One region of the Desulfovibrio sp. 3_1_syn3 genome, then DNA from elsewhere that is predicted to be linked to it. Evidence: predicted binding sites of a transcription regulator. Region 1 holds the regulator's gene; each other region holds the start of a gene.

Evidence for each region. Region 1 encodes sigma-54, which starts transcription at its own class of promoters, with help from an activator protein. Its sites were predicted from a motif close to CTGGCACGGNNNNTGCTT; they were not measured.
Region 2: a site for sigma-54 is predicted at 1,112-1,129, ahead of HMPREF0326_RS08560 (ammonium transporter). Genes of this name have one in related genera too.
Region 3: a site for sigma-54 is predicted at 1,104-1,121, ahead of HMPREF0326_RS04440 (flagellar hook protein FlgE). Genes of this name have one in related genera too.

What each region holds. Positions count from the first base shown of each region.
Region 1 covers NZ_ADDR02000001.1:2,316,155-2,319,426, forward strand. The annotation lists gene HMPREF0326_RS09720 (CTP synthase) at 1-256, shown strand, start outside; gene rpoN (RNA polymerase factor sigma-54) at 498-1,928, shown strand; gene hpf (ribosome hibernation-promoting factor, HPF/YfiA family) at 1,966-2,505, shown strand; gene rapZ (RNase adapter RapZ) at 2,582-3,272, shown strand, end outside.
Region 2 covers NZ_ADDR02000001.1:2,036,801-2,040,072, forward strand. The annotation lists gene HMPREF0326_RS08555 (sigma-54 interaction domain-containing protein) at 1-756, shown strand, start outside; gene HMPREF0326_RS08560 (ammonium transporter) at 1,305-2,513, shown strand; gene HMPREF0326_RS08565 (P-II family nitrogen regulator) at 2,540-2,878, shown strand; gene HMPREF0326_RS08570 (glutamine synthetase III family protein) at 2,912-3,272, shown strand, end outside.
Region 3 covers NZ_ADDR02000001.1:1,040,827-1,044,098, reverse strand. The annotation lists gene HMPREF0326_RS04450 (pyridoxal phosphate-dependent aminotransferase) at 1-580, shown strand, start outside; gene HMPREF0326_RS04445 (rhodanese-like domain-containing protein) at 597-1,058, shown strand; gene HMPREF0326_RS04440 (flagellar hook protein FlgE) at 1,215-2,726, shown strand; gene HMPREF0326_RS04435 (shikimate dehydrogenase family protein) at 2,974-3,272, shown strand, end outside.

The DNA.
Region 1 (3,272 bases):
CAAAAAGGATATGGTGGACGAACGGCATCGCCATCGCTATGAGTTCAACAATGCCTTTAAGGAAATTCTGGGCCAGAAGGGCATGGCCTTCAGCGGTACGGCGCCGGACGACTCTCTGGTGGAAATCATGGAGCTGCCCGACCATCCTTGGTTCCTGGGCTGTCAGTTCCATCCCGAGTTCAAATCCCGCCCCATGGAAGCCCATCCTTTGTTCCGCGAATTCATCAAGGCGGCCAAAAAGCAATCCAAAGCCTGAGCGCCGTTTTGTCGCTTGGCTTGTGATGTATGAAAGGGGAGGCCTGAGGCCTCCCCTTTGCCGTAACTGAGACTTGGTTCCCTGCGGTTTCCGTAGGGGCCGCCACCCGGCGCAAGCCTTGCGGCCTTTCCCTTTTTGTTCGCAGCTTCCGTCTATTGCATAATTTTTCAGCATATGGCACAATTTTTGTAAATGAGAACTCCGTTCAGACATTGTAGCTTATCAGCCTAAAAGAGCAGACATGGCACTGGAACTTCGTCAGCAATTGAAATTGGCTCAGCAACTGGTCATGACGCCGCAGTTACAGCAGGCCATCAAGCTGCTTCAGCTCTCGCGCGTGGAACTACTGGAAACCGTGCAGCAGGAGATGCTGGACAATCCTTTTCTTGAGGAGCTCTCGGGTGATGAGTCTTCTTCGGATCAGGCCTCCCAGACAGAGCGCCGGGAGGCCGTTGAAGAAGAGGTCTACGACAAGGAACTCGCCAAGGATGCCTCGTGGGAGGACTATCTCGGCGAGTTCGCCAGCACTCCGCGCCAAGTACAGCCGCGTGACTTTGAAGCGGCTGAAGAAATTTCTCCTCTGGAAGCCCGTTATGCCGCCAAGCCCACATTGGAAGGGCATCTGCTCTGGCAGCTGCGCCTTTCCATGCTGACCGAGGCGCAAAAGGAAATCGGCGAGGTCATCATCGGCAATCTGTCTTCCTCCGGCTATTTGCAGGCCACCTTGGAAGAAATCGCGGAGATGACCACATCCACGCCCGACGAGGTGCGGGCGGTGCTGGAAAGAGTGCAGCTTTTTGATCCCATAGGGGTGGCCGCGCGCGACGCGCGCGAGTGTCTGCTGATCCAGCTGAAAAATCTGAACTATGACCGGGATCCCATTCTTCTCGATCTGGTCCAGTCCCATCTGGAAGATCTGGAGGCCAAGCGCTACAAGCCTCTGCTGCGCAAGTTCAAGCTGGATATGGAGGAACTCAAGGAATATCTGAACATCATCCAGAGCCTTGATCCACTGCCCGGCGCCAGTTTCGGCGGCGGCGAACCCACCTATGTGAGCCCGGATGTCTTTGTGTACAAGATGGGCGATGAATTCGTCATTCTGCTCAATGAAGACGGTTTGCCGCAGTTGCAGCTTTCCTCGCTCTGCCAGATGAATATGGGATCTTCCTCGGATAAGGAAAAGGAATACTGTACGGAAAAAATGCGCTCGGCCTCCTGGCTGATCAAGAGCCTGTATCAACGCCAGCGTACGCTGTACAAGGTGGTGGAGAGCATTGTGCGCCACCAGCAGCCGTTTTTTGAAAACGGCGTCACCAAACTGGCTCCGCTGATTCTGAAAGACATTGCCGATGATATCAGCATGCACGAATCAACCGTAAGCCGGATCACTACCAACAAATACGTGGCGACGCCCCACGGGATTTTTGAGCTGAAGTTCTTCTTTAACAGCGGCCTTGAGCTGGACGACGGCAGTCAGGTCGGCTCGGAAAGCGTTAAGGCGCTGATCAAGAAGTTCATAGCCGATGAAGACTCCAAGGCCCCCTTGAGTGACGAACGCATCGGAGAAATGCTCAAGGAGCGCCTGAAAGTGAATATTGCCCGGCGTACGGTGGCCAAGTACCGCACGGCGCTGGACATTCCCTCGTCGTCACGGCGTAAGGAGCACTTCTGATCTCACAGCGGTGCTTTGCAATCCCAAGGAGGAACGCATGAATATCTCTTTCGCCTTCAAGAATTTTGAGGCCTCCGATCATTTGAAGAAGTATGCCCGCCGCCGCATGGAAAAGTTGGGGCGGTTTTATGGCAAGTCCGCGGGTCTGGAAGTAAGCGTCGTGCTGACGGTGGATAAATTCCGCCATCGTTGCGAAGTGACCGTTTCCGGCGAGGGCCTGCATATCAACGCCACCGAGCAGACCTCCGATATGTACGCGGCTATCGACCTTGTGACCGACAAGGTGGAAGCCCAGATCAAGCGTCAGGTGTCCCGCGTCAAGGAACAACGCCGTAAGGCCCGCAATGCCGATGTGGACGTCTTTACCTACAATCTGGAAGCCCAGCCCGAGGAAAGTCAGACCGTGGTGGGCACGGACCGCTTCGCGCCAAAGCCGCTGCACCTGGATGAGGCGCTGATGCAACTGGATTCCATCGGCAGCGAATTTCTGGTCTTTCTCAATGCCGAAAGCAATCGCGTCAATGTGGTTTACCGTCGGCGCACTACAGGCTACGCCCTGATTGATCCCGTGTTGTAGCCGTTCCGCCATACTTTTTCCGCCGGGCCTGTCTTCGCACGAAGATCGGCCCGGTGGCTCCCAGTGAAGTATACGTATGAGCACGTCACAGCAGCCCCCCTGCCGCAGCCCGTCCGATCCGGATTCATCTGCTGACACGCCCAAAGTCGCCCATGACCGCCCTGTGCAGGTCTGTATTGTCACCGGTCTTTCCGGCGCGGGCAAAAGTACGGCCGTGCAGGTTTTTGAAGATCTGCGCTATTTCGCCGTGGACGGTCTGCCCGCAAGTCTGGCCCCGGAAATGGCCGCTATGATGGAACGCCCTTCCATGAGTCATTTCATGGGCATTGCCTTGGGCATGGACATGCGTCAGAGCAATTTCCCGGATGAAATCAACGACGCCCTGAGCGTTATGGCCGCCAAGGGTATCCGTCCGCTTCTGCTGTTTCTGGAGGCTGACGCGCAGGAGCTCATGCGCCGCTACGCCACCACCCGCCGCCCGCATCCGCTGGAGCGGGAGGGCATGGGCCTTGAAGCCGCCCTGGCCGCCGAACGCAACCGCCTGCGCCCTTTGCGGGAAATGGCCGACTTGGTTATCGACACTTCGCGTTTTTCCATCCATGACCTGCGGCGTTCCATTCAAAAGCGTTGGAGCGGCAACAAGGACAAATTGCGCGCTATCCGCGTCAATGTGATTTCCTTTGGCTTCAAGTACGGCGTGCCCCGAGAAGCCGACACGGTTTTTGATCTGCGCTTTCTGCCCAACCCGTATTTTGTGGAAGAGCTGC
Region 2 (3,272 bases), 280 kb from region 1:
GGCCGCTTTGAACTGGCGGACGGCGGCACGCTGTTTCTGGACGAAGTGGGCGAGCTTTCCCTCATGACCCAGGCCAAATTGCTGCGCGTTCTGCAGGAGCGCACCTTTGAGCGCCTGGGCGGCATGGAAACCAGACATGTGGACGTGCGCTTCATCACCGCCACCAACCGCGACCTGGAGCGGATGGTGGAGGAGGGGAGCTTCCGCCGCGATCTGTTCTACCGTCTGAATGTCTTTCCCATTTCTTTGCCGCCTCTGCGCCTGCGCCCCGAGGATATCCTGCCCCTGGCCGGTCATTTTATTGCAAAATTCGCCGCGGCCAACGGGCGGAAGAACGTGCGCCTTTCCCTGGCCGTGATGGATATGCTCCAGCGTTACGCCTGGCCCGGCAATATCCGCGAGCTGGAAAACGTCATGGAGCGCGCCGTGCTGCTTCTGGGCCGCGAGAGCCTGGTGCTGCCCCAGCACCTGCCGCCTTCCCTACACAGCATCCGCGAAGGCCGGGACGGCGCGGATTGCTGCGTCATCCGGCCCGGTTTCGCGGGCAGTCTGCGGGAGCGTCTGGACGAACTGGAACGGGCCTGCATTGTGGAGGCCCTGGAATCCAGCCAAGGGCAGATCGGCAGGGCGGCGGCAAGCCTGGGCCTGACCGAGCGGATCATGGCCCTGCGCCTGAAAAAATACGGCATCAGTTACAAAGCCTTCCGTCCGGTTCGGAAGGGCGCGCCGCCCGCCGCAGACAGTATGATTTCATAAAATCGACAAAAATGTTATTTTTTGAAACGGACCGCCGGTGCGCCGGCACAGTCGGGAGATTCGCCGTTTCTCATTGGAAACAGGGCAGGGATTGATTGTCCAAACAATCTTGATGTGAAAAACGACAAAAATGTCTATTTTGAAACCATAGATATAATATACTGATTTTACATGATTTTTCATGAATCGGCTCTTCCTTCGGTTTACCCGGTGGAAGAGCCGATTCTTTTTTTTCGACAATTTTGTAGAAAAGTAGGCCTGTTTGCCGGTGAAGCTCGCAACCGTCTCTTTCGAGGAACTAAAAATAATCTGCAAAATTAGGATAGTATATGTCTGATCCCTCTGCTTTGCGGCTCTGGCATGGATTGTGCCTTGGAGCACAACAGGAGGCGCGGCATGTGCCGCGTTGGGGGTGGACCACGGCGCCGGTTCCATCCCCGGAGTTTTTGTCCGGCCGGATAGGCCGCCGCGCATTCCGGACGCTTGCCGTCCCCGGGAAGGCGAAGCGACGGAAAGCGCGTGTGGCAGCGGCCACAAGGGAGTTTGTGATGAACGCTTCGGATACGGCTTTTGTGATCATCTGCGCCACAATGGTCATGCTGATGACCCCGGCGCTGGCCCTGTTTTACGGCGGCCTGGTTCGGGCGCGCAATGTGCTTTCCACCCACATGCACAGTTACGCCAGCCTGGGGCTGATCACCGTGCTTTGGGCCCTGGTGGGCTACACCCTGGCCTTCGGCGATGACCTCGGCGGCGTGATCGGTAACTTTTCCTACCTTTTTCTGAACGGGGTTGAGGGCACGGCCGCTCCGGCCGCATCCAATCTGCCGCATACCGTTTTTGTGGCCTTCCAGTGCATGTTCGCGGTTCTGACCGTGGCCCTGATTTCCGGCGCGTACGCCGAACGCATCCGCTTTTCGGCCATGCTGCTATTTTCGGGTCTCTGGCTGATCTTCGCCTATGCGCCCATGGCCCATTGGGTCTGGGGCGGCGGCTGGATGGCAAAAATGGGCGCCGTGGACTTCGCGGGCGGCGCGGTGGTGCACATGGCCTCCGGCGCTGGCGCGCTGGCTTGCGCCCAGGCTCTGGGGCCCCGCCTGTCCACCGGCCCGCAGAGCTTCACACCCAATAATCTGCCTTTCACCCTGCTGGGCGGCGGCCTGCTCTGGTTCGGCTGGTTCGGTTTCAACGCGGGCAGCGCCCTGTCCGCCGGTCCGCTGGCCGGTCAGGCTTTGCTGACCACGCATCTGGCCTCGGCCTGCGGCATCCTCGGCTGGATGCTGGTGGAGTGGAAGCGCACGGGCAAGCCAACCAGCCTGGGCGCTGTTTCCGGGGCTCTGGCCGGTCTGGTGGCCATCACCCCCGGCGCGGGCTTCGTGGGCTTGCTGCCCGCCATGCTGATCGGCTTCATCGGCGGCATGGTCTGCTACGGCGGCGTGCTGCTCAAGAACAGGTTCGGCTATGACGACGCCCTGGACGTGGTGGGCATCCACGGCCTGGGCGGCACCTGGGGCGCGCTGGCTACCGGCCTTTTCGCCAGCGCGGCCATCAATAATGTGGACGGCCTGTTCTACGGCAATCCGCATCAGCTCTGGGTGCAGTTCGTCTCCGTGCTGGGCACCTGGGCCTTCGTCTATGTGGTCAGCCGCATCCTGCTCGGCATCGTGGATTCCACCGTGGGCCTGCGGGTCGCTCCCGAAGCGGAGTATACCGGCCTGGATCTGAGCGAACACAATGAACGCGGCTACTCGCTGTAAGCCGTAAGCGGCAAAGGGAGTCTGTCATGAAGAAACTGGAAATCATCATCCGGCCCGGCATGTTCGACAAGGTCAAGGACGAGCTTTCAAAGCTGGGCATTCACGGCATGAACTATTCGGAAATCAGGGGCTTTGGCCGCCAGCACGGGCATACCGAAGTCTACCGGGGCACCACCATGCAGGTGGACTGCCTGCCCAAGATCAAGATTGAATTGGTGCTGCACGACGAGGCTCTGGAACGGGTGCTCGGCGCGGTGGTGGCCACGGCCCGCACGGGTCAGGTGGGCGACGGCAAGATTTTCATCAGCGACGTGCTGGACGCGGTGCGCATCCGCACGGGCGAGCGCGGCAACGACGCGCTCTAGACGCGGCCGGCAAACCGGAAAGGAGACAATACGATGAGTTCCCCCCGTAAAAAGGCGGTGTTCAAGGCTGTTGAGGCAAAGCCGGTGGTTCCTTCCTGCCGGGAGGAGCGGGCGCACGAGGCGGGCGAGATTTTCGGACGCAACGTGTTCGGCTTGGCCGTGATGCGCAAGCGCCTGCCCAAGGACGTTTACCGCAAGCTGGTCAAGACCATTCGCGACGGCGAGCGCCTGAATCCGGAAATCGCCGATGTGGTGGCCAACGCCATGAAGGACTGGGCCATTGAGCGCGGCGCGACCCACTATACCCACTGGTTCCACCCCATGACCGGCCTGACCGCCGAGAAGCACGACGCTTTTCTCTCACCCACGGCCGAAGGGCAGGTCATCAGCGAAT
Region 3 (3,272 bases), 1.3 Mb from region 1:
CCAGGAATACGGGCGGCCCATCTGGCTGGTGGCCGACGAACCCTACCGCTTCCTGGCCTATGACGGCGCGGAAGTGCCTTCGGTGCTGCCCCTCTACCCCTATGCCGTGTGCATCAGCTCTTTTTCCAAAAACCTCTCCCTGCCCGGCGAGCGCGTGGGCTATGTGGCCCTTTCGCCCCGGTTGCGGGAAAAAGCCGAGCTCATGGCCGGCCTGACCCTGACCAACCGCATTCTGGGTTTTGTCAATCCACCGGTCATCGGCCAGCACATCATGGCCAAGGCCCTGGGCAGCCAGGTGGATCTTTCCGTCTACGCGGCCCGGCGCAAAGCCATGGCCGAAGTGCTGCGCGACGCGGGCTATGAATTCCAGATGCCCGCTGGCGCGTTCTATTTCTTCCCCAAAGCGCCGGGCGGCGACGACGTGGCTTTTGTGAACAGGCTGCTGGAAGAGCGCGTGCTGGCCGTGCCCGGCTCGGGCTTCGGCTGCCCCGGCCACTTCCGCCTGGCCTTCTGCGTGGACGAAAGCGTGATCCGCAAGGCCGCCGACGGCTTCGCCAAAGCCCGCGCGGCCATCCAGTAAAAGGAGACACGGCATTATGACCCGGCATCCGTTTTCACTTCCCACCCTCGCCGATCATACCGAGAACCGCATTCCGGCGGTTCTCGGACTGTTGCCGGGCGTGCTGGCCTGCATCCTGTTCTGCGCTCTGCTCTGGACCGCGCCCGTCTCCGCCCAGGCCAAGGACGTCAGCGTGCAGGAGGCGGCGGCTCTGCTGCGGTCCCCGCCCGGGGGGCTGCTGATTCTGGACGTACGCACGCCCGGCGAATTCCGGCAGGGACATCTGACCGGCGCGCGCAACCTGGACTTCTTCGGCGGCCGCTTCGATCTGGACGTGGCGGCCCTGCCCAAGGACAGACCCGTGCTGCTCTACTGCCGCACGGGCCAACGTTCCGCCGGAGCCTTGGAAGCGCTGGAGCAGGCGGGGATCAGGAACATCCTGCATATGAACCAGGGCATTGAAGCCTGGGAGAAGGCCGGGCTGCCCCTGGAAAAATAAGCGACAGTTCATGAGGATGTAACACTGAAATGCTCTGATTTGCCGTTGGCATGAATACTGCTTCCCTTGGGGGCGGAGAGGAAGATTTTTCCTCTTCGCCCGCTTTTTTTAGAGCAAGATACCTTTTTAAAGGTAATCTGCTCCAGGAGGCAGCACGTGAACTCGGCACTGTACATCGGAGCCACCGGCATGAAGGGCCTGAGCCAGGGCATGCAGGTGACCACCAACAATCTGGCCAATGTCAGCACCATCGGCTACAAGCAGCAGAATACCCTTTTTTCCGATATGCTCTCCACGAGCCAGGGCGGTACGGGCGACTGGTGGAACGCCCAGGAGAATTCGCGCGTGGCCTTGGGCCAGACCGGCAAGGGCGTGCAGGTGGACGCGGTGCGCACCATTTTTCAGCAGGGCGCTCTGGAGGCCACCAATACTGTCACGGACATGGCCATCAACGGCAAGGGGTTCTTCCAGGTTAGCGACGGCGCGAATCTCTACTACACCCGCGCGGGCGACTTCCGCCCGGACAACGAGGGCGTGTGGCGCACCCCCACGGGCCTGGCCCTCAACGGCTACCAGTATAACACGGACGGCAGCCTGGGCGGCCTGCAGGAAGTCAAGATCGACAGATTCGGCACCATGCCCGCCAAGAGCACGGCACGGGTGGATCTGACCCTCAATCTGAATTCGAACCAGAACAAGACCGAGGATGCCGACAATCCCTATTTCGGGCTGCTGGGGCTTTACAACGCTGCGGGCAAGCCCCCCCTTTCCTCCGACTCCTACGCCTATTCCCAGGCCATGACGCTCTACGACGCCGACGGCAAGGCGCGCACGGTCACGGCCTATTTCGACGGCACGCCCGACAGCACGGCGGGTTCCATGATTGAATTCGTCATTGCCGCCGGAGCGGCCGCGGGCAAGACCGATGCGGACGGCAACCCCGTTCAGCCCTCGGAGGGCGACGGCCTGCTGATGAGCGGCGTTCTGCAATTCGACGCCTCGGGCCGGTTGACCGGCATGTCCGCCTTCACGCCCTCGGTGGAAGGCAGCAAAAATCTTGCGGACTGGCAGCCCGCCCAGTTGGAAGGCGGTCTGCCCCAGCTCAATCTGGACGGCGCGGCCATGACCGTGAATTTCGGCATCAGCGCCGCCGGAGGCTGGCAGAACGCCCCCGCCTCGGCGACGGAGGTGGGCACGGACCAGAGCAAACTGCCCTCCATGGGCGCGGACGCCGTGCGCGCCGAGGGTGCCACCACGGCCTACAACAGTTCCTCGCCCACGGGCGCCTACAAGCAGGACGGCTATGCCGAGGGCACGCTGAGCACCATCGGCATCAATCCCGACGGCACGGTGGTAGGCCGGTATTCCAACGGCCAGGGCCAGAACCTCTGGCAGATCCCGGTCTGCCGCTTCACCAGCGAGGACGGCCTGCGCCGCGAGGGCAGCAATCTTTTCTCGGCCACTGAGGAAGCCGGGCAGATGGAAATGGGCGTGGCCGGAACGGAAAACTACGGCACCGTGAACGCCTATAACGTCGAAAACTCCAATGTGGACATGGCTACGGAAATGGTCAACATGATCATCACCCAGCGCGGCTTCCAGTCCAACAGCAAGGTGGTGACCACGGCGGACCAGATGCTCCAGAAGGCCATGGAACTGAAGCGTTAGAGCATTTCAGCATTGAAATGCTTTAACGGCCGAACACGGTGAGGCGCGCCGCGAAACGAGCAGTGTTTCAAAGGTTACCTGCTCTGGCCCGCACCTGAACCCTCCGAGCGGCAGATTCTGCCGCCTGGTATGTCCTGCCCACGGGGACCGCATTCTTGCCCGGCGGACCGGGATAGGCTATTCTGACGTGGCGGCGGCGTGCGTTTACGCGGCCCTCTTGTCCGTCACCGTCATCCCCGAGCCTCCCATGTCCGACATAACCCCCTTTCTTCCCTCGCAACTCTACGGCGTGATCGGCTGGCCCCTGGCCCAGAGCCTTTCCCCGCTGCTGCACAACAGTGGTTTTCAGGCGCTGGGCATTCCGGCCGTTTATCTGCGCTGGGAAGTGCCGCCGGAACGCCTGGCCGCTTTTGTGGACAGCGTGCGCCTGCTGGGCATCCGGGGCTGTTCGGTGACCATTCCGCACAAAATGGCCCTGCTGCCCCTGCTGGACCGGGTCAGCGAACAGGCGGAGCTGGCCGGGGCGGCCAACACCGTTTATTGGGA